Regions from separate parts of the Lysinibacillus sp. FSL K6-3209 genome, predicted to be linked through region 4. Evidence: riboswitches for the same ligand, from Rfam matches in the RefSeq annotation. Region 4 holds a riboswitch; each other region holds the start of a gene.

The links. A riboswitch is a leader RNA that binds a small molecule or an ion and turns the genes downstream of it on or off. The one in region 4 is predicted to bind cobalamin.
Region 1: it holds a riboswitch for cobalamin, as region 4 does, so the genes downstream of both, MHH88_RS11510 (hypothetical protein) here and MHH88_RS02735 (ABC transporter substrate-binding protein) in region 4, are expected to answer to the same signal.
Region 2: it holds a riboswitch for cobalamin, as region 4 does, so the genes downstream of both, cobT (nicotinate-nucleotide--dimethylbenzimidazole phosphoribosyltransferase) here and MHH88_RS02735 (ABC transporter substrate-binding protein) in region 4, are expected to answer to the same signal.
Region 3: it holds a riboswitch for cobalamin, as region 4 does, so the genes downstream of both, MHH88_RS12245 (ribonucleoside-diphosphate reductase subunit alpha) here and MHH88_RS02735 (ABC transporter substrate-binding protein) in region 4, are expected to answer to the same signal.

What each region holds. Positions count from the first base shown of each region.
Region 1 is NZ_CP150264.1:2,404,309-2,412,040, forward strand. It holds gene MHH88_RS11505 (translation factor GTPase family protein) at 1-785, shown strand, start outside; gene MHH88_RS11510 (hypothetical protein) at 873-1,646, opposite strand; cobalamin riboswitch at 1,918-2,106, opposite strand; gene MHH88_RS11515 (methyl-accepting chemotaxis protein) at 2,254-3,498, opposite strand; gene aspA (aspartate ammonia-lyase) at 3,682-5,100, opposite strand; gene MHH88_RS11525 (NAD(P)-dependent oxidoreductase) at 5,253-5,882, opposite strand; gene MHH88_RS11530 (Rrf2 family transcriptional regulator) at 5,957-6,367, opposite strand; gene MHH88_RS11535 (hypothetical protein) at 6,478-6,684, opposite strand; gene MHH88_RS11540 (hypothetical protein) at 6,866-7,402, shown strand; gene MHH88_RS11545 (hypothetical protein) at 7,440-7,640, opposite strand.
Region 2 is NZ_CP150264.1:1,214,723-1,222,454, reverse strand. It holds gene glnA (type I glutamate--ammonia ligase) at 1-336, opposite strand, end outside; gene MHH88_RS05750 (MerR family transcriptional regulator) at 436-810, opposite strand; gene MHH88_RS05745 (methionine gamma-lyase family protein) at 1,321-2,571, opposite strand; gene MHH88_RS05740 (trimeric intracellular cation channel family protein) at 2,719-3,324, shown strand; gene cobT (nicotinate-nucleotide--dimethylbenzimidazole phosphoribosyltransferase) at 3,711-4,766, opposite strand; cobalamin riboswitch at 4,876-5,051, opposite strand; gene MHH88_RS05730 (rhodanese-like domain-containing protein) at 5,165-5,467, opposite strand; gene hfq (RNA chaperone Hfq) at 5,566-5,796, opposite strand; gene miaA (tRNA (adenosine(37)-N6)-dimethylallyltransferase MiaA) at 5,904-6,788, opposite strand; gene MHH88_RS05715 (alpha/beta fold hydrolase) at 6,775-7,692, opposite strand; gene MHH88_RS05710 (glycerol-3-phosphate dehydrogenase/oxidase) at 7,696-7,732, opposite strand, start outside.
Region 3 is NZ_CP150264.1:2,530,056-2,537,787, forward strand. It holds gene MHH88_RS12235 (ABC transporter ATP-binding protein) at 1-1,032, opposite strand, end outside; gene MHH88_RS12240 (ribonucleotide-diphosphate reductase subunit beta) at 1,302-2,342, opposite strand; gene MHH88_RS12245 (ribonucleoside-diphosphate reductase subunit alpha) at 2,355-4,568, opposite strand; cobalamin riboswitch at 4,729-4,917, opposite strand; gene MHH88_RS12250 (hypothetical protein) at 5,025-5,711, opposite strand; gene MHH88_RS12255 (ECF transporter S component) at 5,708-6,202, opposite strand; gene MHH88_RS12260 (bifunctional adenosylcobinamide kinase/adenosylcobinamide-phosphate guanylyltransferase) at 6,237-6,629, opposite strand; gene MHH88_RS12265 (histidine phosphatase family protein) at 6,581-7,177, opposite strand; gene cobS (adenosylcobinamide-GDP ribazoletransferase) at 7,150-7,732, opposite strand, start outside.
Region 4 is NZ_CP150264.1:545,510-553,241, reverse strand. It holds gene MHH88_RS02740 (iron ABC transporter permease) at 1-775, opposite strand, end outside; gene MHH88_RS02735 (ABC transporter substrate-binding protein) at 772-1,737, opposite strand; cobalamin riboswitch at 1,951-2,137, opposite strand; gene MHH88_RS02730 (acyl-CoA dehydrogenase family protein) at 2,301-3,968, opposite strand; gene MHH88_RS02725 (long-chain-fatty-acid--CoA ligase) at 3,971-5,473, opposite strand; gene MHH88_RS02720 (MerR family DNA-binding transcriptional regulator) at 5,466-5,855, opposite strand; gene argS (arginine--tRNA ligase) at 6,059-7,726, opposite strand; gene MHH88_RS02710 (DUF1934 domain-containing protein) at 7,726-7,732, opposite strand, start outside.

The DNA.
Region 1 (7,732 bases), 1.9 Mb from region 4:
TTGCTGAAGTTTTAAAAAATCGCTTTTCACTTGATATTACCTTTGATAAGCCTCAAATTTTGTATATGGAGACGATTGCAACGACTGTAACTGGTTACGGACATTTCGAACCGCTCAAACATTATGCCGAGGTACACTTATTCATGGAGCCGAACAGCCGCGGAACTGGGAATACGTTTGTTAACGCCTGTCATGCTGATGATTTATCAGTAGGTCACCAACGCCTTATCGAAAAACATTTGTTTGAACGCGAGCATCACGGTCTATTAACTGGCTCTCCTGTTACCGATATTCGTTTTACACTGTTGACAGGACGAGCGCATATCAAGCATACCGAAGGAGGAGATTTTCGGGAAGCTACTTTCCGTGCATTAAGACAAGGGCTAGAACAAGCGGAGAATATCTTACTTGAGCCCTATTACCGCTTCAAAATGAAAGCATCCAATGATTTTATTGGGCGAATGATGAACGATATCCAACAAGCAGATGGTACTTTTGATTCTCCGATATTGTCAGAGGAGCAAGTCATTTTAACAGGACGTGTACCTGTTGCTACATTTATGCACTATAGTACTACTTTCGCTGCTTACACGAATGGCAAAGGCTCTTTATCTTTACAATTCGATGGCTATGATAGATGTCATAATAGCGAGGCAATAATCGCACAAATCAATTATAATAAACAGGCTGATCCTGACTATACGTCGTCGAGCATTTTTTGTGCGAAAGGAAAAGGCTATTCAGTCCCATGGAATGAGGCAAAAGCAGCCATGCATTGTCTATAAAATAAATAGGCATCGAATGTTTTTCGATGCCTTTCTGACAGAAAATCGAATACTGCATAACATGCGTACCAATACATTTTATATAATCTACAACGCTTTTTTCGTTTTCCTATTCAAAGAATTCGCTGACTCCACAATCACATACCCATGATGATTTGAGAAATCCACAAGAACCGAACCAGGCTTACTTTTTAAAATCTGTAATTGCTCAATACGTTGGAGTAACAATTGATGACCGTTGCCACGTGGATGCCAATTTAAATGATAATCATTTAATTCTTTTACACTTTGTAAAAACTGAGCATATTCACGCTCTACATAGTCTAGTAAATGTTGTATTTTACTATAGTCTTGATTTTCTTGAGCTACTAACGATAAATCTTCCATATACGTCTGATAAAAACGCATTACCATCGAACATAGTAAATCATTGACCCTTGCAGCACTTAAAATAGGCTTCGATTCTACATTCAGGCGATCCAAATTGGGTTTAGCTCGAATTGAATCGATGCGTGTAATTAAATGATAGGCTTCCTCATTTACTTCGTAAACGATTGGATTGGTTGGCATATACATCATAAAACCATTCTTTTTTGTTTTCAATTCATCAGCCACACTTGCTTTCGCAAATAAGTATCCTTCATAGTCATCATTTCGAATCCAAATAATGTCTTTATTATAAAAAATGCAATCAAATAATCGATCGTGCGGAATAAGCCCTGTGGCTAAAAACTGATCTACTAGTGCTTCAATAACCATTCTCGTTTTTCGTTGCTTGGCAACTTCCGTGCGCGGTTGCTTACAAATCTTCATATCAACATTTTTCTTTTCTCGTGTTGAACATACCTGAATTTTTGTCATACTTGCACCTCTTCTCGTACATATTTTCAAAACGAAGGTATCGATTACATAAAAAAAACGGATTTCCTGCAAATGTAGAGGAAATCCGTGATTATGGCCATCGTACTTCAAAAATATCATTCATCCGATAACATCAAACAGTGCACCAATGGAAGCGATCTGGCTTGATGCCGTATCCCTTTACATCCTTTGGTGTTGGTCGTTTGACGTACTGTGACGAACAGATTATTCTGTTTTGTCAACATGCCACCTCCTATTCCTCGTAGGTTTATGGTGTGTACTCGTAACAGGCAGGTCTCCTGACTTATGGTCATCGCTTCTTTTCACCTTCCCGTCGTTTGACAGTGGTCATAATTTGAAAAGACGCTCACATTCACAGTTGCGGGACAGCGTCGGATTTGCACCGACTTCCCTTTTAAGTAAATTGCACGCAATTTACACCTCTTACTACACGCTATTCAGTTGTGAAGGAATTTGCTAGAAAATTCCTATTAAACTATTACTTTATATTGTAAAGTAGTGGTATTTTAAAGTCAAACAGCAGCATAAAAGTATGTGCATTGCTATCAATGCACGAACTGTCACCTAAAGAACGATGCATTTTTATTTATACATGAAATTGATTTGTAATCTTTTGTAAATCATCAGCCTGTATCGTTAATTCCTGCGAAACTTGATTGACTGCTTGCATGGAAGCCGTTTGTTCATCCATTGACTGTAGCACAGCTTCTGTATAGCTGGACAATTGATCCATCCCCCCTGCAATTGTTGACACGAGATTAGCTACCTCATTTGCACGATTTGACAAGTAATTTACAGTTGTTGAAATGCCTTCGAGTTGATCAGTCATTTGGCTAACGTGCTGCGAAATGTTGCCAAAAGATTTTGTTGCTTCATCAATGACATAGACCCCCTGTTGAACATTTTTTAAGTCTTCTTCCACAGCCACAGCAACTTGTTTCGTATCACTTTCAATACCTACTACAAGATCCACAATTTGAATGGCAGAGTGCTTGGATTGCTCTGCTAATTGACGAACTTCTTCTGCAACGACTGCAAAACCTTTCCCATGTTCTCCAGCCCGTGCCGCTTCAATCGCAGCATTTAGAGCAAGTAAATTCGTTTGATCTGTAATCGTTGTAATCATTTCTGTCATTTTTTTAATATCCGTCATTTTACTTGATAATTGTTGTATTAAGGTACTTGTTTTATCTGTTGAAGATGAAATAAACTCCATCTGGTTTTTCGCAACATGCAAAATTTCTGCACCATTTCCTGCGATATCATTCGCTTCTTTCGCGTGGTTGAAAACATCCTGTGTGGCAACCGAAATACGCTCAATGCCGTCCACTGTTTCCTGCATCGCAACAGCACTATTGTTTGCCGATTGTGCGGCTTGTTTAAGGCCATTTGACGTTTTTTCCATTTGATGGTCAACTTCTTCAACAGCCATTGTAATTTCATTTGTACTGGCTGACAATTCTTCGATACTGGCAGATAAATCTGTCGAACTGTTGGCAATTGTTAGTGTCATCGTACGCAATTGCTCTTTCATCTCTAGAAAAGCATTTGCTAATTCTGAAATCTCACTATTGTCTTGTACAGTAATGACATCAGAGTCAAAGTTACCTACTGCAATTGCTTTCGCAGCATTAGATAATTGGTTAATAGGTTGAATCACTTTATATTTAACATAGAAGATATAGGATAAAGTAATGGAGATACCAATAATCGTTAATATTGTAGATAGCCATGCTAATGCTGTTAAATTAGCAAGATCTATTATTAACACTACAATCATTATTAAATTTAATAATGAAAAACCAAAAATACTTTTTTTTCGTAAAGTCATTCCAAAATCCCCTAACTATAATATTACTATAATACCATTATTATAGTTTATTTATCCTAAGATTGATAGAAATACGCCCATCTTTTATATGTATATTGGTATACTAAAAAAAGACAAAGGGAATAACGATGCCCTTTGTCTACAGAAAAAGCACTTTGCATAAAACAAAGTGCTTTTTAAAAATTATTTTAATTTCATCATACTAGAACCAGCGATACCTGGATGTGTCATTTCATATGGATCTAAAATTAAATCCAATTGCTCTTTCGTTAAGACACCTGCTTCAATACAAAGTTCACGAATTGAACGACCTGTAAGAATGGCTTCACGTGCAAGACGAGCAGCTACTTCATAACCGATATGTGGATTGACTGCTGTTAAAACACCCACACTTTTCTCTACATATTCCTTCATACGTTCTTCATTTGCTTCGATATCTTTTAAACAGTTTTCTGTAAATGCACGGAAAACGTTATTCATTATGCTAATTGATTGAATTAAGTTGAAAACCAGCACTGGTTCCATTACGTTTAATTCTAATTGACCCGCTTCAGATGCTAAAGAAATGGTATGGTCATTCCCAATTACTTGGAATGCAACTTGGTTTAGCACTTCTGGCATTACTGGATTTACTTTACCAGGCATAATAGATGAACCAGGTTGACGTGCGGGTAAAATAATTTCTCCTAAACCTGCACGAGGACCAGATGCCATTAAACGAAGGTCATTCGCAATTTTAGACATATTAATCATACAAATTTTTAATGCCCCTGACACTTCCGTATAAGCGTCGGTATTTTGCGTAGCGTCGACTAAATGTGTAGCACCTTTTAATGGTAAGCCAGAAATTTCAGCTAGATGTTGGTCTACAGATTTAATATAGTCTGGGAAAGCGTTTAGCCCAGTACCGACCGCTGTTGCCCCCATATTCACATCATATAAGTTTGGACGTGTTTGACGGATACGAACAATATCACGGTTAATTACACGACAATAAGCTTCAAACTCTTGTCCTAAGCGAATTGGTACAGCATCTTGTAAGTGCGTACGTCCCATTTTAATAACATGTGCAAATTGCTCTGCTTTTTGATGGAATACGGCTTGCATATTTTCCATCGTCACCAGAAGCTCATCGATTAAATTTAATACAGCAATATGAATCGCTGTAGGGAAGGCATCGTTTGTTGATTGTGACATATTAACATGACTGTTCGGACTAACCGTCTGATAGTCCCCTTTTGCTTTACCCAAAATTTCAAGAGCACGGTTCGCAATAACTTCATTCGCATTCATATTAATAGAAGTGCCTGCACCACCTTGGATTGGGTCTACTAGAAATTCAGCATCCCATTTACCATCGATGACTTCTTGTGCAGCCTCGACAATAGCCTCTCCAATTTCTTTTGATAATAGGTGTACTTCCATATTACCTAATGCTGCTGCTTTTTTTACAATACCCATTGCTTTAATTAGGGCTGGGTGAATTTTATAGCCTGTAATTGGGAAGTTTTCTGTTGCACGAAGCGTTTGAATCCCGTAATAAGCATCTGCTGGTAATACTCTTTCACCTAAAAAATCTTTTTCTATACGTTGTGTGGACATTATTGTCGTCTCCTTTGAACTAATACTCACACTGATAGTAGCTAATAAATGCCGTCTTGTAAACAGTCATTTATCAGTAAAATGAAAGTTTTTTTCGTAAACGACGATAAACAATGAGAAACCGAGCATATTTCTTACGCTCGGCAGTAGGATTATTTAGTTGAGGAAACGGTAAAACGTCTATTTAAAAAGTGTGGATTTTCTATTTCATCTAATACTGCAATCGCATAATCACTATAGCTGACATAGCTTTCACCTTTAGCATTCACTAACAAATGATCTATTCCAGTTGTATAGCTACCTGAACGTGGCCCTTCTGGATCAAATAGGGCAGAAGGACTTAAAAATGTCCACGAAATACTTGATGCTTGTAAGTCTTGCAGGTTTTCACCTTGATTTTTTGCAGTTGCCAAAAACATTTCCGGAAAATCGGGTGTCTCCATAACACGAATCGTTTTTTCTGGGTCTACAAAAAGGCTGCCTGCTCCACCCACTACGAATAGTTTTGTGGCAATGCCGTTAAAGATAGCAATTAAATGACGACCTACAGCAACATGTAATGCTTCTTGTCCAAGCGGTGCACCAAACGCATTCACAACAACATCAAAACCCTTTACATCTTCTTGTGTTAAATCCAATACATCTTTCTCCATCACTGTAATGTTCTCTTTTACTTTAGAAGCTGAACGAACAATGGCTGTAACGTTATGACCACGTTGTAATGCTTCCTCCACTATTTTTTGCCCTGCTTTTCCTGTTGCTCCAATAACGCCTATTTTCATTATAAAATCCTCCTATAATTTGTTGTAACCATTTTAGTTACAGGTTGAATACAGTAAGACCGACCTCGTTACGTTTAACGAAGTTGATCTAGCACATCTTGCAATGTTTGTGCTTGTAACTGTTTTTCCATTGCATGCCAAACATCTAGATAAACGGTTTCCAACGTATGCTGTATTTTTCGGCCGACAGCACATGCAGGATTCGGTTCATCATGTATTGCAAATAGTTGCTCTGGACCATCAATCGCACGGTAAATGCTCAACAATGACAAATCCTTTGGTTCAATAACAAGTCCATAACCGGCAAGTCCTGACTGAGAAGTTAACAAGCCTGCTTTTTTCAATTTCCCAATCATCCGTCGTACGACTACGGGATTCGTATTGACACTACCTGCAATATAATCAGATGTAAGCTGACTTTTATCAGATGTTGTAGCAATGAGCGAAAGTATATGGATAGCGACTGAAAATCGACTATTGACCATACGAATCACCACCTGTTGTAACTATTATAGTTACAGGTCGAGATAATCGCAAGTCATATGCTCATATCTTAACCTGTTCATTATTCAGAAAAATACACCCGCTATCGAATTTAAATTTTTGTCATATAAATAACGAGCTCTTGTTGGATTTGACCATTTTCTTCATAAAAATCTAGATTATGAAATTCATATTTATAATGACCAACGGGGAACGTTACACTCTCGCCTTGAGCCGCAGCTAGTATGCCAGCCACATCATGTGATACCATCTGTAAAAGCTCTGTCCCTGTCATTGTTTCTATAAAAATTACGTTCATCTAAAAACACCTCCTTCGCCATTATAGCTTAGAAGGTGCTTGAATTTATAGTGATGATTTCTTACTCCACAAGTTAAAAATCATCATCAAAATATAATCGATAGACGAGTAAAAGAAAAAAATTGATATAATTGTATAAAGACTAAATGTGAAAACTTTTATAGACGGGAGGATATTTAGCATGAAAATCAAATTAATATTAATTGTAATATGCTCTTTTTCACCATTACTATTATTAGGACTTTTCATTTACGGAAATGCTTATTATAATTACTATCATCTAAAATCATCCGAAACGACAGTGAAAAATTTTTTAGAAGAATTTATCGACAGTAGCATTCAAATCATGCATTTTGAACGAATAGAAGAAACAAATATGTGGTTAGTCCAGTTGAAAATAAACGATAGTCAGTATGGTCATGCACGCTTTAATAAAGGATGGAATGGCAAACTAAAATTTATTTATTTAGCAACAGATCCTCCAGTAACCTATCGACAATATAAAACCAATAAAGGCAACTATGGCACATTGTATGTACACGAATTAGATAGCAATGTGGCCAAAATACAATTGACAAACTTGATGAATTTTGAAAAAGAAATCGAAGTTGATACTTCTGCACCATTTATGAAAACATTTAAATTACCTCCTGATGCAGAAGATACGTTTCCTGCAATTTTCACTTTTTATGATAAAACTGGACAAGAGTTAAGGTAATTAGCGTTGTATTCATCTTTCGAAGGCGCTTACATTTTTATTTAGTACCATTCAGACGGATTTCCTCAATAATTTGCATCATTTTTACTAATTGTTCTTGTGTTAATGTAGTGGTAATAGCTGGACTATCCTGTTGAGGCTGCTGATCTTTTCGGGACGAGGACTCCCCTTGTATATTTTCACGTAATCGAAAAAACTTTGCTTTTGTTGTACTTTGCAGCACTATTCTTTCTCTCAACCCAGCCACCCCTAAAGCTTTTATTAGAAAAAATACCTTATAATACCATAAATACTATAATAGAAGGCACCTATCGAAACATCCACCAACTT
Region 2 (7,732 bases), 670 kb from region 4:
TAAGTTGTTACGTGGGTCACCAGCGAATGGTTCGCCTTTTGCAGTGTATACGTCACAGATGAAACGTGCTACTTTCCCTTTTTCTGAAGTCCAAGGGAACACTACGAAAGAATCTAAATCAGGATATAAATACATATCCGATTCTTCAATACGCACGAAGCCTTCAATGGATGAGCCATCGAACATCATTTTGTTTTCTAGTGCTTTGTCTAGTTGACTAACAGGAATTTCAACGTTTTTAATAGTACCTAGAATATCCGTAAATTGTAAACGAATGAAACTTACATTTTTCTCCTCGATTAAACGCTTGATGTCGTCTTTTGTGTATTTACCCACAGTTTTCCACACTCCTATAAATTGTCTTGCTTATATCATTACCCTACCCTACTAAAAAAATAATAAACTGATTGTAATTTGAACCATTTCGTATTTATTTTAATAGAATCGGGATAAATCCCCACGTCGGATGGATGATTTTTGCATGCGCTGCGCTTGACGCATTTCTTCGCGCATAATCCGACGTAATTCTGTGTCGGTTAAATCTGGTTCTTCAGCGGCAACAGGATCTGATTTTTTGGCAAATATTTTTTTAATCTTCGCCATATTCATGCCTTGCTCCAAGTAATCTTTTATTTCAAGAAGTATATCGACGTCATTTAATGAAAACATACGACGATTGCCTTCTGTTCGGTGTGGCTCAATTAAATGGTGTTCTTCATAATAACGAATTTGGCGTGCCGAAAGCTCGGTCAATTGCATCACGATACTCATGGATAATAACGGCATAGTTCGTCTAATTTCACGACTCATTTAAGTCCCCCCAATACCCGCTTATCATATAACGAAAAAAATTCACTGTCAACAAAGATGTTAGGTTTCCTAACATGATTTTTTAATTTTTTTTAGAATTGATGCAAAATTGTTAAAAACTAGTCAAAATACCTGAACGAAACATACACATTTACAGTTTATCTATTTATATTAGAGACAAGAGGCTGGGACAAAAGAGAAAAAGTGTTAGATTGAACCCAATCAATCTAACACTTTTTTGCTATGCCGTTGTTGTCCGCTACAGCGGTGCTTTCCGCGGGCACACCGTAAGCCGCAACCCTCGCTAACGCGCGGTCTGTTGCGTCTTACATTGTGTGCTGTTCTGAGCTGGAGTCACCGCCTTCGCTATCAACAACTAGTGAACACTTCTAATTTTTTTATTGCAAAAGTAAGAATAGCTAAGTTCTCCATATAGCAAAAAATTATGAACACCTTTCCTCTGTTCTTTAAATTTTTTTAGTTATGTCCCAGCCTCCTTGTTAATAAAGTCTATTTTTGCAAGCCTTGAACTGCGCTACAAATAGCAAATTTCACGTGCTCATATGTCAATCCACCTTGAATAAATGCTGTAAACGGTGGACGAATTGGACCGTCTGCTGTCAGTTCAATACTCGAACCTTGAATAAATGTCCCTGCCGCCATAATAACATCATCCTCGTAGCCTGGCATATAAGCAGGCTCTGGTGCATAATGCGCATTAATTGGAGAGTTCGCTTGAATTTCACGACAGAAAGCAACCATTTGCTCGGCTGTGTTAAACGATACCGATTGAATTAAATCTGTACGTTCAGCATGGTAACTTGGGAATGTCGTCATGCCTACTTCCTCTAACATAGCCGCTGTGAAAATCGCACCTTTTAATGCTTGGCTAACTACATGTGGTGCTAGGAAAAAGCCTTGGTAAAAGTCACCCAGCGTATTTAATGTTGCGCCCGCTTCCGCACCAATTCCTGGTGATGTCATACGATAAGCACATTTTTCTACTAAATCAGCTCGTCCTGCAATATAGCCACCTATTTTAGCTAAACCGCCACCTGGATTTTTAATAAGCGAACCAGCCATTAAATCCGCACCTACTTCTGTAGGTTCTTGTGCTTCCACAAATTCTCCATAGCAGTTATCTACAAATATAATAGCATTAGGTGCTAATTCTCGTATCTTGGCACACATTTCTGCAATTTGCGAAATCGTAAAGGATGGACGTGATGCATAGCCTTTTGAACGTTGAATGGCTATCATTTTTGTGTTCGGTGTAATGGCTGCAGCGACTGCCGACCAGTCAACCATTTCGTTATCGATTAAATCTACATGTCGATAACCAATTTTATAGTCCTTTAGCGAGCCCGTATCTTTGTCTCCTCCATCGACAATCGACTGTAATGTGTCATATGGTTGGCCTGATATATAAAGCAATTCATCACCTGGTCGTAACACGCCGAATAGACTAAGCGTAATTGCATGTGTTCCAGATATGATTTGAGGGCGAACAATTGCCGCCTCTGCTCCAAAAACTTCCGCATACACACGTTCAAGATTGTCACGGCCTTCATCATCATAGCCATAGCCATTGGATGGATGTAAATGAAAATCGCTCACTTGATGCGTTCTAAATGCTGAAAGTACTTTTTGTTGGTTGAAGAATGCCATATTTTCTACTCTCGTATGATATGGGCGGACTCTTTCCTCAATTTTTTCCGCTAATGCCAACGTTTCTGCTGTTAAATGGGTTGTAAAAGTCATTGTTTTCGTCTCCGTTTCAAATTGTTCTTTCCTATCTTATCAATTTGTTTGCAACCCTGCAAAAATTGCTATTGTGTCTAGCTGTTAAATACGCTAAGCTAAGGGGCGGACTTACTACAAATTATTCTCGTTTAAGGAGGGAAAGTGATGGCTTGGGAAGTTTTTAGCATCATTGGGACAATTGCCTTCGCTATTTCCGGGGCAATAATTGCAATGGAAGAAGAATACGATTTATTCGGTGTATATATACTTGGCATTGTAACTGCATTCGGTGGCGGTGCCATTCGTAATTTACTTATCGGTTTACCAGTAACAACGTTGTGGGGTCAGGATATGATGTTTCAAATTGCAATCGCTGCCATTACGATATTTTTTATTTTTCCGCATCATCTTATACAGCATTGGCATCGTTGGGGCAATTTTACAGATGCCATCGGCTTATCGGCTTTTGCTATACAAGGGGCATTATATGCAGTGAAGCTCAATATGCCAATTAGTGCGGTTATTGTAGCCGCAGTCTTAACTGGTTCCGGTGGTGGAATAGTGCGTGATTTATTGGCAGGACGTAAGCCACTCGTGCTACGTGATGAAATCTACGGTGTCTGGGCAGCACTTGCTGGTCTACTTATTGGATTGGAATTACTAGAAGGGGATATCTTTTTATACGTGTTATTCGGGGTAATTACAATTTTACGAGTTCTTTCATATATGAAGAAATGGCGCTTACCTTTGCGAAAATTGAATCGAGCTTAAGAGACTTTAAAAAAACAGAAAGCTGCTGGGACAAAAGAGAAAAAGTGTTAGATTGAGTGCCATCAATCTAACACTTTTTTGCTACGCCGTTGTTGTCCGCTTCGGCGGTGCTTTCTGCGGGTACACACGTAAGCCGCAACCCTCACTAACGCGCGGAATGCCCGCATCTTACAGTGTGTGCGTTCAAAGCAGGAGTCACCGCCTTCGCTACAAACAACTAGTGAATACTTCTATTTTTTCGCAATAACGGACAAGTCCCCATAATAGCGAAAATTTACCAACATCTTTCCTCTGTTCCTTAAATATCCCAGCTTCCTTTTTTGCTATAGACGATTACGCTCTATATGTTTAGCTAAGATTTTTCCCGATCGGCACTTAACAAATGATTACTTCTCTACCAGCCCGACAGACTCAGCTAATGTCGCCATGTTGCTCACCATTGAGCAAGCTGCATCTAGAATTGGAAAGGCTAATGCTGCACCAGAACCTTCTCCCAATCGCATGTTCATATGAAGCATTGGCTCCACGCCTAGCAGTTTAGCAGCAATTTTTGCCCCCGGTTCTTCAGAGGCATGGGAAGGAATAATATAATCTTGGACTTTCGGTTCTAATTCATAAGCGATAAGAGCAGCGACTGTCGAAATAAAGCCATCAATTACAACGGGCTTACGATTGGCAGCAGCCGCCAGAATTACACCAGCCATCGCACCTATCTCTAACCCACCCACTTTTGCAAGCACATCAATCGCATCATGACGATTCGGTTTGTTTAAGGCAATGGCGTTTTGAATGACTTGAACTTTATGCGCAATTCCTCCTGATCCAACTCCTGCACCGAACCCTGTCACTTCTTGTGGGTGACACGCATGAAGCACAGATAAGATAGCCGCGCTTGGTGTAGTATTACCAATCCCCATTTCACCTGTACCAAGTACATTAACTCCTTGTGCTATTTCGGCCGTAGCTACTTCAATTCCTACTTCAATTGATTGAATGGCTTCTTCCCTTGTCATGGCTGGACCTTTTGCCATGTTATCCGTCCCGTATTTTATTTTTTTCATTATAACACCCGCATCGAGCGGAATATCCTGTTTTACCCCTACGTCCACTGTCACAATTTTGGCATTCGTTATGTTTGCAATAGCACAAACTCCTGTTATCCCTTTTGGAAAATTTAATGTTTGAAGAAATGTTACATCTTGCGGATTGGATGTTACGTCTTCATCACACACACCGTGATCGCCTGCACAGACAATAATTGCTTTGTTATCAATTTTAGGATAGAGCTCTCCTGTAATACCAGCCAATTGTACAGCCAGTGATTCAAGTTTTCCTAAGCTACTCGGTGGCTTGCTAAGAGAATCTATATATTCTCTTGCTTTTTCCATCATTTCGTTATTGGCATGTTGAATTTGTTGAAGTGTTTGTTGTAATAATTTCATGTTCATTTCTCCTTTTTAAATAGCCTATTACATAAAGATTGAAATAAAAAAATGGAAAAACCTGTAGTTTATTTCATAACAAATAAACTACAGACTTTTCCATCATCTATATCATCCGAAGCAATTAGGCAGGTCTCCTGGCTCAATTTCAACATCTTATAGAACCTTCCCAGCTATGCTAGTGGTATTCTCTATAAAACTCCGTTTTACAGTGGTGGGACCGCTAAAGATTTTCACTTTATTCCCTATTCTCCCAAAGTGGGCACCTAATGCTTTTATGTAATTACTTTAAATTTACGACAAAGTGTTTTTAGTGTCAATATTGATACTCGCATTTTAGTCCACTAAAAAACGAGGTACTTAACAAGCTGACCTGTTACATACCTCGATATATCTTCTTATTTAAATTCTAATTCTCCATCATAAGCAAGCATGCCACCTTCAAGGTTTGTTACGTCAAAGCCTTGTGCTTCTAAGTATGCACAAGCATTTGCAGAACGTCCACCTGCTTTACAAACGATAATATATGGTTTAGTCGTATCTAATTCATCCAAGCGCTCAGGGATTGTCCCAAGTGCAATATGTTGCGCACCAGGGATAACACCTTGTGCTACTTCATCGTCTTCTCGCACATCAATAATGTAAAGGTCTTCGTTTGCATCTAATCGTTCTAATAATTGTGTTGTATCCATCGATTTCATCTATAAAATCCTCCAATATATCAATTTCCTATTACATTATAGCGTGAACGAAAAAAAACAGCTAGTGATGTAACACTAACTGTTTCTATTTACTTTATTTATTCTTCTACCTCTAAAAATTCGACTTGCTTTGCTGGAACGAATGTAGAAATTGCGTGTTTGTAAATGAGATGCTGTTTACTTTCAGCATCTACTAATAATACTGTAAAGTTATCATAGGATTTCACAGTTCCTTTTAACTGGAACCCGTTTAACAGAAACACAGTTACAAAAACACTGTTTTTACGTAGATGGTTCAAAAACGTATCTTGCAAATTGATTGATTTCATAGAATGCGCCTCCCCTACTCTCTTTCTACCTCTTCATTCCTATAGTAGCATGTTATACCAATTTATCAATTAGTAATTTTTAGAAATTATTAAAGTTTTTAGTCTTTTCAAATAAAGTGAATATCCATTTTATTGCGAAAATAAGTCAACTGTCTTTTCGCATAGCGTCGAGAATTTTGCTTTAAATTTTCGATTGCTTCTTCCAATGTACATCGACCATCTAAGTAATCATACAATTCCTTATAGCCAATCGCTTGGATCGACTGTACACCACGAATATTTTGCTGCCATAGTCCCTGAACTTCTTGCAGTAGCCCTTTGTCCATCATGACATCTACTCGTAGATTGATGCGATTATAAAGTTCTTCGCGGGACATATTTTGACCAAGCCCTATAATTAAGTGGCGATACAATGGGATTTCTCCTCGATTGTGTTCCTCTGACGCCTTTGAAACACCACTTAATTCAATCATTTCTAAAGCTCGAATTACACGTCTTGTATTGTTTGGATGAATCGTTTCAGCAGTTTTTGGATCAAGTGCTGCTAACTTTGCATGCATAGCTTCTGGACCTAACTTTTCTAGCTCCTCATAATAAGCTTTACGCGCTACATCATCAACCTGCTCCTCTGTAAATTGAAAATCATAAAGGACTGCTTGTACATATAGGCCAGATCCTCCAACAATAATTGGTAGCTTACCACGCGCCTGTATTTCACTAATTTTAGACCGTACTAACGCTTGATATTCCGCTACTGAAAAGGATTCCGTTGGCTCTTTGAAGCTTAATAAGTGATGTGGCACACCTTCCATCTCTTCTTCAGTAATTTTCGCTGTACCAATATCTAACCCTTTATAAATTTGCATGGAATCGCCATTAATAATTTCACCATTGTACTTATTGGCTAGTTCAATGCTTAGTGCTGTTTTACCTGAAGCTGTTGGTCCGACAATAGCTACGACCTCTGCTTGTTGTATTTTATTTTCTATCATACTTTTCTAACCACCGTAATAAAACTTGATGAACCGCCTGTTGATTGTCTTCATTTAAAATTTCATGTCGTTTATCTTCAAATAAATAGACTGTAACATCTTGTAATCCTGCTGCTGCAAATTGTTCAGCTACGGAATAAACACCTAGACCACTATCACCAACAGGGTCTTTGCTACCACTGATCAATAGAATCGGCAAGTTTTTCTGTATTTTTTCAATCTCTTTTTTTCGATTCAATACCATAAAGCCAGCTGTTAAGTCAGCAAAAAATTGATTGCTTGGGATAAAGCCACAATATGGGTCGTCCATATATTTTTGCACTTCCTGCTCTACCGAACATAGCCAGTCATATCCCGTTTTAGGATTTGGAAACTGCTTATTAAAGCTACCAAAGCTCAACTTATTTAATAAAGGGCTCTCGGTTTCTTTACCACGCTGCATTGCGAATACTTGCGCAACATAATGTCCTATCCTATGCAATGTTGAAACACTACCTGTTCCACAAAGAATAACGTTATCAACATTAGTTCCGTAAAGTTGAATATATCTTCTAGCAATAAAAGACCCCATACTATGCCCGAATACGATTAATGGCACATCTGCAAATTGGTCATGTATGGTCATTATGACTTCATGCGCATCTTCCACAACCCGATCAAAACCATTTTTTTCAGCGAAAAAGCCTAATGTACCGTTATAACCTGCCGTCTCCCCATGCCCGCGATGATCATGCATGGACACGGCATAACCAGCCGCACAAAGAATTTGTGCAAAGTTTACGTAACGACCGCTATGCTCTGCCATACCATGTAAAATATGAAAATGACCTTTGCAGGGAATAGTCGGCGTCAATATGCGTGTAAACACAAAATGCCCATCTGACATTTTCATATAACGCTCCATCTACTACACCTCCACATTAGGAAAACTTGTCGCATCTAGA
Region 3 (7,732 bases), 2.0 Mb from region 4:
ATAATAGCGGTAGCTTACATTTTGGAAGTCTATCATTCCTTGGATGGACGTCGTAATCGGCTGTGCTACTTCTGTCACTGCCACTTCCCTATTTAGGACGTCCACAATACGCTCCCCTGAAGGAAGAGCACGAGCAATTTGCATTAGCACCATACTGGAAGACATGAGTCCATTTAAAATAATCGTTAAATAGTTTATAAACGCAAGTATGACACCAACTTGCAAAGTACCTGTTTCCACTTTAATGGCACCTAGCCAAAGTGCCGCAACAATGCCGATATTGACGACAAACATCGTAAACGGTACAAGTATTCCTACTATTTGTTCTGCCGTAATAAAACGTTTCGTTAGCGTGTCATTGTGCATAGCGAACTGCTCTACCTGATGCTTTTCACGTCGAAACGCTTTCACCACACGGATACCCGCTAAATTCTCCTGTAATTTTGTATTAACCCCGTCAATAGCCTCTTGTACTTTTCGATATAAAATACCTGAATATTTTGTAAAAAAATACATGGCCAATATTAAAATCGGCACAATTACTAGTAAAATAGAAAATAACTCGCGAGCTGTTACAAAAACAATAATAACAGCACCAATAAATAACAACGGGCCACGAACAAAAATACGTAACGTCATCATAAACGCACGTTGAACACTTTCCACATCACTTGTTAAAATGGTAATGAGCTTACCTGTAGTGAAAGTATCACGTTCCTTTGCCGAATACGTCATCATTTTTTCATACAACGATTGACGGATATCAGAGGCAAAGTGAATAGCCGCCTTGGAACTATAAAAAGAGCACCCAATCCCCCCTACTAGTCCAAGAACCGCACTCATCAGCATTAACACGAACATTTTAAAGACATATGGATTGTCACCATTTGCTATTCCTGTATCAATCATATGTTGCATAATGGTTGGTTGGATTAAATCCATCGTTACCTCAAGCACCATTAAAATAGGGGCAATCAGTGTAAAAAATTTATAGGGCCCTAAATACCTCCCTAACTGTTTAACTACTTGCATTCTTTCGTCTCCGTTCCTTGTAAATCACATACGCTATTCATTATAACTGAAAATCATTCCCAATTGGCAACTGAATTCAGTTGAATTCAGTGACAGGCACTTAAACAATTTTCTGGCTAGAAAGTAAAAATCCACTTGAACTTCTGCGGGAACTCACATACAGAAAGTCACAACATACGGCGCAAAAGCGGGAGTTGTGGCTTACATAATGCTACGCAAAAGCCAAGTGGATAGAGTGACAGGCACTCAAACAATTATATTATATTAAATTACAAGTCATCGAAGCCGTTATCTTCTACATTTACTTTTACATATTGACGGGATCGTTGCTCAAAGAAATCTGTCTTTCCTAAGTCTACATCCTCGTATGCTTTAATCCATTTTAATGGATTTTTTCGATAACCCTCAAACGGACGCTCTACCCCTAGTTGGTGGCAACGTACATTCGCATAAAAATGGACATAATCATGGACATCTTCCACATCGAGTCCTTCGATTTTTTCACCTATGACTTCATTTGCCCAATCGATTTCAAGTTGAACCGCTTCACGGAAAATCTCCTGCACACGCGCCGCTCGTTCTGGTGTATCATATTCAGGAAATTCCGCTAGCAATTCCTGATAGATTTTCACAAATAAATCCACATGTAGCTGTTCATCACGGTTGATATAATTGATCATTGTTGACGAAGCCACCATTTTTTGATTGCGTGCTAAATGGTAGAAGAAGGCAAAGCCTGAATAGAAAAATAAGCCTTCTAAAATAACATCATAGACAATGGCCTCTAACATATTTTCAACATTTGGTTCCTCTGCAAATGCTTGATAGCCTTTCATAACGAAATCATTGCGACGTTCTAACACTGGCTCCGTGCGCCAAAAGTCAAATGTACGGTCTTGTTCATCTTTATTTACAATACTGGATAAAACATAAGAATAGGAATGATTATGAATCACCTCTTGTTGCGCTAAAATAATCATTAAGGCATTCAGGCTCGAATCCGTTAAATAGTCCGCCACCTTGCCCGCAAAATCCGTTTGTACACTGTCTAACAGCGCTAGTAAACCAATAATTTTCAAAAATGATTCCTGTTCATCCGCTGATAAAGTTGGAAATTGTTTGACATCATTGCTCATATTAATCTCAAAAGGTGTCCAAAAGTTCCCAAGCATTTTTTTATATTTTGGGTACGCCCAACTAAAACGCACATCATCCCAGTTTAAAATATTAGAAGAGCGCCCGTTCACAATGGCTGTCGAACGGTTTGGCGCCTCCTTATCCATCATTTTTCGTTTCGTAATTGTTGTCATTTTCTATTCCTCCTAGCTCGCACAAGACTCACATTCTAGCAATTCAACGGATGTTGAACGCACATAATAAGTCGTTTTCACGCCACTTGCCCAAGCATTAAGATGTAAAGCGAGTAAGTCTTTTGCTTGAATCGTATTTTGCACATATAAATTAAGCGATATGCCTTGGTCAATATGACGGGCACGTGCTGCATTTTGTTTAATCGTCCAGTTTTGATCAATAAAGTAAGCAGACTTATAATACCAAGTCGTTACGGGTGATAAGTCAGGTACTGTAACAGGAATTTTGTAATCCTTTTTCTCCTCGGAGTAACTCTTTTGGAAAATCGGATCAATCGTTGCCGTACTGCCTGCCAAAATGGATGTCGATGAATTTGGTGCTACTGCCATTACATACCCATTGCGCATTCCATAATTCGCGACATCCGCACGCAATGCTTGCCACTTGTCACTGTTGTAGCTACGCTTGTCAAAATAAGCACCTGTTTGCCAGTCAGAGCCCTCAAATAATGGGTAAGCACCTTTTTCTCGCGCAAGTGCACTCGATGCACGAATCGTTAAGTATGCAATATGCTCGTATAATTTATCAGCATAGTCAACTGCCTCATCCGACTCCCATTGAATTTCCTTCAAGGCAAGTAAATGATGCCAACCAAATGTCCCTAGCCCAATTCCACGATAACGAGCATTAGTACGCTCCGCTTGTTTCACAGGAATAGTATTTAAGGCAATGACATTATCTAACATGCGCACTTGAATCGGTATTAAACGCTCTAACACACCAGCCGGAACAGCCTTCCCTAAATTGACAGAAGATAAATTACATACAACAAAATCTCCAGGCTTACGACGTGTCACAATCACATCATCTTCTAACGTAATGGATTCGAATTGCGTTGGCGACATGTTTTGGAAAATTTCAGTACATAAATTTGAACTATAAATCATCCCTTCGTGCTTATTTGGATTCATGCGATTTACTTCATCGCGGTAAAACATAAATGGTACACCTGTTTCCAACTGTGAACGCATAATACGCTTCATAATATCGATTGCCGGCACCACTTCTCGACTTAATAGTGGATTGGCAATGCACGACGCATATTTATCTCGGAAAGAGCCTTGTCCTTTTTGCTCATCATAACAATCTTCGAGTGAGAAGCCCATTACCTCACGTACTTCATGTGGGTCAAATAAATGCCACTCTCCACGCGCTTCGACTGCTTCCATAAAAATATCTGGTAAACATAAACCAGTGAAAATATCATGCGCGCGTAATCGTTCGTCTCCATTATTTAAACGTAAATCTAAAAACGTAAAGACATCTTTATGCCAAACATCTAAATAAACAGCGATTGCGCCTTGGCGTTGACCAAGCTGATCCACTGACACCGCTGTATTATTGAGCTGTTTGATCCAAGGCAGTACTCCACTAGATGCGCCTTTAAACCCTTTAATAGAGGAGCCGCGACTACGGATTTTTCCCATGTAAACGCCTATACCGCCCCCGTATTTCGATAATGTTGCAACATCTGTGTTCGTATCATAAATACTTTGTAAACTATCATCTACCGTATCAATAAAGCAGCTTGAAAGCTGGCCATGTGTTTTTCCGGCATTTGACAATGTCGGTGTTGCAACCGTCATATATAAATTACTCATCGCCCAATACGATTCTCGTACTTTTTCTAAGCGGTTTTCCGTTTCATCTTGCATCAATGTCATTGCAATGACCATCCAACGCTCTTGCGGTAATTCTACAGGTGTTTTTGTATAATCACGCACAACATAGCGGTCCATTAACGTTTTTAATCCGATATACGTAAACAGTTCATCACGACTCTGTTCAAGATAAGACGCAAGCTCGACTAGCTCTAGTTCACTATACTTCGTCGTTAAACAGTCATGATAAAGCCCTGCCTCGGTATAGCGAGCAAGTTGCTCCGGAAATACCTTATAGACATCTTCCACCCCAACGCCACGACGGGTAGCAAATTGATCATACAATTTTTCTAAGTAAATTTGGGCAGCAACAAATGTCCAATATGGCTCTTCCTCATCAATAAGACTAAGTGTTTGTAAAATCATCGCATCCGCCCAAGCTTCAAATGTTGCATTGTCATTTTTTCGTAGCCATCTATCCGATAATCTTACAAAGCTTTCAAGCTCCTCCTCTGTGTAACTTTTCTTTAACTTAGCCATCTGTTGTTCGATTTGAATTGTCATATTCCCATTCTCTCCCTTTCTATCAGCGCACACAAAAAAGCGATTACACACCATGTTTCGGTTGCGTAATCGCTGTAAAATCGGAAATGGAAATGAAGGACATGTACACATCGAAGTGGACAAATCTCTCGCCTCCACTTCTCAATCCCCGAAGATGTGTTGCTGTCTTGAACAACTCGGCAGGTCTCCTGGCTCATGCTTCCTTCAAATAATTGCCTTCCCGTTCTTTCACAGTGGCATCCTAATTATTTGTCAGCACTTACAGTTGCGGGGACAGCTTCGGCTTTAGATATCTCTATTTCCGAATTCCCTTTTAAACCATACTGGTACCGCTTGTCCAATATACTATATATAGTGTTTTAACTCCTAAACAAATCTAACATATTGTGTTTAACGTTTCAATAGGCGTTTTGCCCCTTGTATTCTCGTAAACGCTACTTTTGCTCGAAGCAAGCCCTATTCCAATGCAGTTTTACGCAGTTTCTCAAAATTTCTAGTAAAAATTTTTTGTGCCAGTTGCTCTTTTTCTGGATTGATTCCTAGTAAAATTACCGCACATGGGCCTGCTGTTTTTCCTACATCCAACGAACTTTTAATTTGTTGCTGCCCAAAAAGTCTTGAAAATTCTGCTTGTAAGCCTTGAGAACCTACCGGCCAAACTTGTTGCACAATTTCCTCGCGCCAAGCTTGGTAAATGGGTTGTAGTTGGGCCACATCTTCAGGCTTCGCAAGCACTTCATTGCCAACGAGTGGCAGTCCATACGTATACCAAATCAGGTTGTCACGAACAAATGGCGACCTTGTTTGTATTTCACCTAACATGGTTACAGATAATCCCGATTGCACTGTCGGCATATTGGATTCTGAACTGCCATTTACAGGTGGACATGGTAGACCTGCTTCTTCAAAAACTTGCGCAAGTCCTACGACATAACGAGACCACGCCTCATCACCTGAAAAGTTGGCAAGAATAATATGACTGGGTAGAGCATCGCCTGCAAGCTGTTCTAGAAAAGTGACGCGCCCAGTTAAATAGGCCGTTAATGTATCCGGAGCCGATACGACATCTTGAGGTTTTTCTCCGATGGCAGCAGCATTATCTGTTGTAACAATCAGATTCCCTATTTTTACTGCATTTCTCAATTTGCTCGCCCCGCCTTACGAACAAACACTTTCGAGAGTATTGGCATCACGACAGCGACAATCAATAAATTGATGACAGTTGCCATGAAAATACTCGCTAATGAGCCCCAGAAAAACGCTGGACTAATGATGAAATAAAATGGGAGTGGTGCGATCACACCGTTCAATATAAGCGCAACCGGCCATTTCCAAAAATGCATACCTTTTTTGTGCATCACACCGAATAGCCATACAACAATAAACATTTCGGCCGCAATAATAAGATGCAATGGTCCAAGCTGAAAACCAGATGTCAGTGCTGTAATCAAATGACCGATTAACCCTGCTACTCCTGCCAATACAGGCGATAAAAATGCAACGCTTAAAAATGCTGGCGCTGAGTCGAGTGCCGCCGATGATACAAAAGACGGAATTTTAATAACTGCCCCAACTGCACAAATCGCCGCAACCATGGCTGTTAATGTCAAACTCATTAATTTTTGTCGATTCATTCCATTTCCTCTTTTCTACAAGTATTCTCCTCGTTTATTTAATACGTTCTGCAATGCCATACCAAATACGATTTACTTGTTTTGCTTCTGCAAATAACGCCTGATACAAGCGACCACACGTGTCACGCAATAATCTTGTTTGCTTTTCCATCGGTACAACACCACGTCCCATATCGGTTACAATCATATACACTACACAGTTTTTTTCAAGGCTTTTAAGTGTTGTTAAAATGTGATGGATAATGGCTTCATCTTCCTCCAAATTGCGTTTTACGAGCCATTGTTCTAAATTTTTAATAATTAGTGCATCACAATCAGGTGCAACATCTGGTAGTTCGCCATCAATTATCGTATAGTGATAATCTTTTAGTAATCGCTCTACATAAGCGGTTTTTCCGTTATAGGCTCCTCCGATAAAGACATGCATCTAGCTCCCTCCTTCCAAGCTGCTCGGGAAAACGTTAGCGTAAATAGGCGATTATGGGGTGCTTGATATGACCAAAAAGCCTCTTGTTGAGGAGCAAATGCAACAAGTAACGCTCGCACCACCCCACCATGAACGACGAGATAATAGTCATCCTCATCTTTTGGTAACGCTAAAAAACCTGCGACTACTCGCTCACAAAACTGATCAAATCTTTCACCGTTTGGTGGCGCATTTTTCAGTGGGTCATCTAACCATCTACGGTACCGATGATCTGACTTTAATTGGTCATATGTTTTGCCTTCAAAATCACCAAAATTCGTCTCTCGAAATCTCGCATCGGCTATATAGCTAGCTTGTGGAAAATAACATTTCGCCGTTTCTTGACAACGACGTAAATCACTGCCATATACTTTTCTAACAGAATCATTGACTATTGGAAGCGCCGACGCATGTGCTAAGGAAGAATCTGTCCAGCCAATATAACGCTTTTCCACATTTTCTTTTGTCGGTGCATGTCTCATTAAACGAACAGTAACAATGTCACCCATAGCACAACCTCCATTCCTTCAATTGAAGCACCTAGCAAATCACCCGAAACTCCGCCAAAATTACGCACTGTAAACTGCCGAAACAATACAAATGCTATGACTAAAACGACCATTAATAACAATGGCACCATTGAAAAGCTTAAAACTACGAACATACCACAATAAGCAAGTATAAGCGTAAGGAACATCAAGCTTATCAGTAAACGATGATGTATATGTGTTTTAAAAAAATAAGCAAGTCCTTTTTCCTTCGAACATTGTAACGATAGAAAATAGAAACTCATTCCTACACGTGTCAGTAAAGGGATAAAGACAAGCATCCATAATGAAAGTTTGTTCTGTACAAAAAGTTCATGTAGCACAACGAATTTTCCTAACACTAGAAATAACACAGATAGTACACCAAATGCCCCAACTCGCGGATCATCTAAAATTTCAAGTCGCTTGTCGCGATCGCGATAAGAAAAATAAGCATCTCCCATATCGATAAAACCGTCTAGATGCAAGCCTCCTGTAAATAATGCAAATAAACCGATAATTATAAATGTTAAGAGG
Region 4 (7,732 bases):
AACCGACAAAACCGATTGTGCCAGAAACAGCAACAGCCGCACCAGTCAGCATAGAGCCCCCTACTAAAATTAAATATTTACTACGCTTTACATTGACACCTAAATGCTTCGCACGTTCTTCTCCGTATAATAGAACATTGAGCTCTCGTCTTTGCGTCCACAGAATAGCAGAGCCTATGACAACAAATGGTGTAATCATCTGCACATACGGCCAGCCCCGCATCGAAACTGAACCAAGCAACCATCCTATTACTTGGCGGAGCTCTTCACCTGATAATGCAATCATTAAGGAAATAAGAGATCCTAAAAAAGAACTAAAAATAACCCCTGTTAAAATAAGTGTTTCCATTTTCAGTGCACGGTCGACTATTCTGGCAAAGCTCATGACAGCTACCATTGTTAGTACCGCACCCACCATACTAAGCGTTGGTAATGCATACAGTCCGACAACAGGTATCGAGATACCAAAAAATAGTGTCACCACAGCACCTACTGACGCTCCCGAAGATACACCTAGCGTATATGGATCTGCCAATGGATTCTTTAACAACCCTTGGAAAGCTGCCCCTGCAATCGCCAACGATGCGCCAACAAGTCCTGCCAGCAATACGCGTGGCAACCTAATTTTCCATAAAATATTAGCGGCTGTTTCATCTGCCGCCCTATTCCAAAATACTTCAAATGGAATATGAACCGAGCCTATTGATACGCCACACCAGATGCTAACAAGAAGTAACGTTATGGCTGTAATATAGGCTAAAAATGCTCTATTCACTCGAAAGCCTCTGGATAGACGGCTTTCGCTAACTCTTCAAGCCCATCTGCTAAACGCGGACCTTGACGACTTGTTAAATTTTCATCTACTTGTACAATTGCTTTATTTTTTACAGCTGTAATAGTATCAAAGCCTGCACGTTGTGGAATTTTCGTTAAAATATCTGGCACATAATCGTATGTGACAACGATGACATCTGGATTTTTTGTAATAATTTGCTCCGCATCAATTTTGAACCAACCAGTTGTATCAGCTGCAATATTTTCAGCATGAATCATATTTAGCATTTCCTGCATAAATGTATCCTTACCAGGTGTGTAGATTTCAGGCTCATCTGACGTTTCGACAAAGACTTTCTTTGGTTCCACATCTTGCAAATTCGCTTGGATTTCTTCCACTTTGACTTTCATATTAGCAATAATTTTTTGTGCCTCCGGTAACTTACCAGTTGCGCGTCCTAATTGCTCAATCGTCGTATAAGTTTCATTAAAATCGCTTGCATTCGCCACTACAAATACCTTTACACCCGCTGCTTCAAGCTGATCCATCGCTCCATCTAACGAAGCCATTCCTGATTCATGAGCAAACACAATATCTGGCTGTAAGGCGATAATTTGTTCAATATTGAATTCCATACTGCCGACTTTTTCTTTTTTAGCTGCCTCCGGTGGATAATCATCATAATCATTGACGCCGACAATTTCATCATCTAGGCCAAGCCCAAATAATATTTCTGTATTACTCGGAATAAGAGAAACAATTTTTTCAGGCGGTGCTTCTAGCACGATATCTTTGCCAGTAGCATCTTTTATTGTCACTGGAAATGTTGCTTCTTCTTGTTTGGTTACTTGTTGCTCCTGCTGTTCTGATGTAGATTGCTCGTTTTTCGGTTGTGCTCCACATGCTGCAAGTAAACCCATTGCCAAAAATGCTGATAATCCTATCTTCCAATACTTTTTCATTGAGAATCCTCCTTAGATTGTATGTGCATTTTTTAGCTCTGTTAACTTGATTGATCGATAGTATGTTGATTGTCATTATTAAATATGGGGATTGCTCACCTTTTATTTTCAATGGTTATCGATAGTCGCCTTACAAAACATAAAAAAAGCCCTCGTCCATTTAACGAGAGGCGGGCTTGCACAAAAAACCACCATCCTATCCTCGTAGGCTGAAATGTAATGTTCTATAAAGGCAGGTCTCCTGGCTCGTGCTCCAAATGCTTTTTCATGCCTTCCCAAAATAACTTTCAGTGGCATCCATTGAAAAAACTCACACTTACAGTGGCGGGACCGCATCGGAATTACACCGATTTCCCTTTTCACTTTACTTAAGTAAAGAACCTTTATAATATTCAGTTGATTTTATTATACATGAAAATAGAAATAGGGAACGATAAAAAAAGTGACACCATTCTGGGCGCTTCAAAAATTGTGTGCGTGCCTGACACCCTAAAGACGGTAGATAAACTCACAAAAATTTGAGTTTATCTACCGTCTGATAACTTATTAAAAGGCTTATTCCCCTACATAATATCTGAAAAATACTGGACCGTTTTCATGGGTGCACCAATTTCACGCAATGCCCATGTATTTTCTAAATATATATCTGCTAGCTTTTCGTATTTGCCGCCAAATTTAGCTGCCCATTCGACTGCTACTACACTTTCATAGAGATGAGCCATTTTTTCGGCTACTCCCTTTGCTTCGTATGATTTAGTCGCTTCATCCAGACGACTAAATGTTTGTAATGTACCTTCTAATTTCACTAGCTGCTCTTCCACAATTTGTACTAATGAGCCATTTGCTAATTTAGTCAACCGCTCGTGCATTACTCGTACAAATAATTCATGGGCAAAATATTTATCGACTAAGCGAATAAGCTCTAATGCTAAAATATTCGCTGTACCTTCCCACACCGTAAGTACTTGCGCATCTCTTAGCAAACGAGGCGTAACAAAATCTTCAATAAAGCCATTTCCCCCATGTAATTCAATCGCTTCGCTTGCATAATGTACCGCTTGTTCAGCCGTTTCTTTCTTCATAATGGCGATATTCAAGCGATTAAGAACCATATCCTGCTCATCGCCCTGACCACTTGTTACCTTGTCATACAATTGAATAAGGTCAAAAACAGTAGCCACTTCTACATGGACCTTCGCCGCATATTTCCCTAATGTATCTTGAATCATAGGATATTGTATTAAAGGTTGCCCGAATGCATTCCGATTAGTCACATAATGCTTCGCCTCTAAAAATCCGCGACGCATAATACCGATAGAAGCCACTGCATTGCAAATTCTAGATAAATTAAGCGCCTCTAGCATATAATAGATTCCTTTGTTCGGTTCTCCAACGACATATGCTAAAGAACCATCAAACTCCACCTCACCTGATGGCACTGCTCTCACACCGAGCTTATCTTTTAAACGACGAATGCGAAGGTTGTTTATCTTACCATTGTCTAGACGCCAAGGGACCGCAAATAATGTTAAACCTTTCGAGCCTGTAGATGCGCCCTCAATGCGTGCTAAAACCATTGCCACACCACACATTCCTACATTCGATGCAAAATATTTTTCTCCGTACATAAGATAATGCTGTCCATCTTGTCTAGCCTTTACAATATTTGCACCAACATCCGAACCACCTTGCCGCTCTGTTAAAAATGTTGCTCCCTCATATAACTCTGTATCCCCTGTTGCACAAACATGTGGTAAAAATCGTTGCTTCAGCTCATCACTTGCATAATGATCCAGCAAATAAGCTGTTGCCATCGTTAACGTGACGGGGCAATAGAAGCCCGGCTCCGCATGAGATAGTAAATAGCCTTGCGCAAAGCTATAGACATAATTCCCCTTCCTCCCTAACTGTGGAATGTTCTTATGCACATAGCCTACAATCCCCGTGTTGTATGTTTCTTCAACGGTTTTTTTGTAGCCTTCATTGACCCAAACTTGCGAAACTTCCTCACCATATGCATTATAGCGTTGCAATCGAGGTTCGCCCTCTCGATCTGTATGCTTCGCCCTTACGTCAATAGCACCTGCACAAAGCCCACCAAAATCCGTTAATTCTCGCTTAGCATAGACGAGTAACTCTTTATCTAGCATCATGTCTAATAGTTTATGGAGCGTCTCATCCTCTGTGAAAAAATTAGTGGTCTGTCTTGCATCCTTTTGTAGCACTTTCATAGTTATCTCACCCCTTGTTCCTTCAATGATTGTTTAAGAATTTTTCCGGAAGCATTTCGCGGAAGCGCTTCCACGCGTTCAAATAGACGTGGAATTTTATATTTTGCTAGATGCTCCTCTAAATACGCTTTAAGTGTGTTCTCATCAATCTCTATTTTTGTAGCATACACAGCCTTTACCGTTTCGCCCCACTGCGGATGGGGAACTCCGATAACAGCCACCTCAAATATGCCGTCATAGCTTAAAAGCAAATCTTCAATCTCTTTCGGATATATATTGACACCGCCCGAAATAATCACATCTTTTTTTCGATCAACAATCCAAACAAAGCCGTCTTCATCTTTCCGCGCTAAATCTCCCGTTTTCAACCAACTATCTACAAACGCTGCCTTTGTAGCGATTTCATCTTTGTAATAGCCCATCATGTTGCCTTCACCAAATAACACAATCTCCCCGACCTCATTCACACCAACTTCTTCGCCACTATCGTTAATAATGCGTAGCTCCGTACCGAGTGGGGCACGTTGACCAATACTCCCTGCCTTCGTTCCATGCTCTTGCCCGAACATTAAAGAACCACTTGGCCCAGCCTCTGTTAAACCATAAACACATGTTAGATTTTCTGTTCGAAAAGCTTTTTGTATATGACGAATTTCATTTTTTGATAATGGGGCCCCTCCATAAACCCACCATTTCATTGAAGATAAATCTGCCGTTTGCAGTCTCTTTGTTTGAGCAGTTAATAAGTAAGCGACTGGTGCCCCGAAAAAATGCGTCGTCTTTTCTTGTTCTACCATGTCTAGTAATAAATCTGGTGTAAAGGTTGGCGTTAATACATTTGTGGAGCCAACAAGGACGCCTGCCATTAAAAATAAATGTAATGGGGCTGAATGCGTTAACGGCATCATAAGAAGAATACGACTTGCAGGCTTTACTTCCATTTCAACGGCAATCATCTGTGCTACTGTCAATATATTGCGATAGCTAAATAGCACGCCCTTTGGTTTTCCTGTTGTGCCTGAAGTATATAAAATCGTTGAGGCATCCTCTTCATTTAGCTGGCAATCCATTGTTTGTGTACTTGCATATTGTATTAACGTCTCATAATGAAGCCACCCTGCCTCCATATGACCCGTCTTAATCTTTAAAGGCACAACGTGGATATGCTCGACGGCAGCAAATATAGCTTCATGCACTAAAATGGCTTTAGCCTCAGCATGCTGTGCAACATACTCAACCTCCTGCAATGTAAATTTGGCATTTACAGGAACGACAATAGCGCCTATACGCTGAATCGCAAAATAACTAACAACAAACTCTACAACATTAGGCATAAAAATAATTACTTTATCATTTTGGCGAACACCATGTTCCATCAAAGCATGACCGAGTCGCGTCACTTGCTCATCTAATTCGCGGTAATTCACGCTTTTCCCATGACAAACAACAGCTTCTTTCATAGGGTACTTTCGGGCATTTCGCGCTAACAAATTTGAACTATTCATCGTGCATCTCTCCCTTTAAAGTCAATAATTTTTCGCTAAACATGCCATGTAATTGCTGTAATTCATTTTTCATTTGTGTAAGCTCAGCTATTTTACTCTCAATTTCTTGTATTTTTTGATTTCCGTATGCCACAGTCCGTTCCAATTGTTGAATCCCTGAACGATCAAAATCAAAGAGCAATACCATCTCCTTGATTTCTTCCAATGAGAAACCATAACGCTTTCCTCTAAAAATAAGCTTGAGCTTCGCCATTTCCTTTTTGGAAAAGGTTCGTTGATTCGTAGAAGATCGATGTGGACTTAGTAGCCCCAGCTCCTCGTAATAACGAATCGTACGTGTAGAAACATTAAATTGCTTCGCTACTTCCTGAATCGTTTTCAAAGCCAACTCCCCCTTCACAATTTTTCATCAGTATATCATTAACGTTAACGTCAACTTCAACAGAAAATTAGAAATAAACAGAAAAATAAGCACACAAAAGACAGAAAAACGGTGCCAGTCACTCAAACAATTCTCAAACAATTTTGTTCGTAAAAACAGAAAAACCCCGACACGCAATTGTGTCGAGGTGATAATCATTTACATTACATTTTTTCTGGTGCAGATACGCCAATTAGACGTAGTGCGTTGGCAATCGTTGTACGAACAGCTGTAATCAGTGCTAAACGCGCTTCTGTTAGCTCTTTATTCGATGCATCTAACACTTTTTCAGCGTTATAGAAGCTATGGAATGCAGCTGCTGTTTCTTGAATATAGTTAGCGATACGGTGTGGTGTACGGTGTTTTGCAGCATCCGCCACTACTTTCGGGAAATCACCAATTTTTTTCAATAAATCAATCTCTTTTTCAGCAGTTAACAGGCTTAAATTTGCTGTTGAAGTAGCGAAGCCTTGTTCTGTCGCTGAACGTAAAATAGAAGAAATACGCGCATGTGCATATTGTGCATAGTACACTGGGTTTTCATTTGATTGTGAAACCGCTAAGTCAAGGTCAAAGTCCATATGTGAATCACCAGCTGTTTTCACAAAGAAGTAACGCACAGCATCTAGACCAACCTCTTCCACCAGCTCACGCATCGTTACAGCATTCCCTGTACGTTTGGACATTTTGAATTTCTCGCCGTTTTTGTATAACTGCACCATTTGGATAATTTCCACTTCTAGTGTGTCACGGTCATAGCCAAGTGCTTGAATAGCCGCTTTCATACGTGGAATATAACCGTGGTGGTCTGCTCCCCAAATGTTAATTAGTTTATCGAAACCACGAACAATTTTATCCTCATGGTAAGCAATATCTGGTGTCAGATATGTGAAAGAGCCATCGTTTTTAATTAGGACACGGTCTTTATCGTCACCGAATGTTGTTGAACGGAACCAAGTCGCACCGTCCTCTTCAAATACATGACCATTCGCTTTTAATTTATCTAATGCTACTTCGATTTTGCCGTTGTCATATAATGATGTTTCAGAATACCACACATCAAAATTCACGCGGAAGTTCGCTAAGTCCGTTTTTAATTTATCTAATTCTAAAGCAAGACCATGTTGACGGAAAAATGCAAAACGTTCTTCATCCGGTTTTGATAAAATCGAATCGCCATGCTCGCTCGCTAATTTACCTGCAATGTCGATAATATCTTGACCATGATAGCCATCTTCAGGCATATCAGCAGTAAGGCCTAATGCTTGCTTATAGCGCGCTTCCAGTGAATAAGCCAAGTTATTAATTTGATTACCAGCATCGTTAATATAGTACTCACGAGATACAGCATAACCAGCCATATCTAAAACATTACACAATGAATCCCCTACAGATGCTCCACGTGCATGACCTAAGTGTAGGTCGCCAGTTGGATTTGCTGAAACAAATTCAACTTGCACTTTTTCACCAGCTCCTGCGTTTGAACGACCATAATCAGCACCTTGTTCAAGGATAGCTGTTACAACACCTGTTAAGAAATCTTTACGAACCGTTATATTCATAAAACCAGGACCTGCGATGTCGATTTTTTCGATATCAGTTCCTGCTGTTTCAAGGTTTTCTAAAATTGCCTCTGCAATTGCACGCGGTGGCTTTTTCGCTAATTTCGTTAATTGCATGGCAATATTTGTTGCATAATCACCGTTTGCTTTGTCTTTTGGTGTTTCAAGGTGAATCGTTAACTCTGTGCCAGCTTCGACTAAGCCTGCTTTGTCAACAGCCTGCGCAATTGCCGTTTTAATGGCTTGTTGTACTTGTTCTACTGCGTTCATCATTGT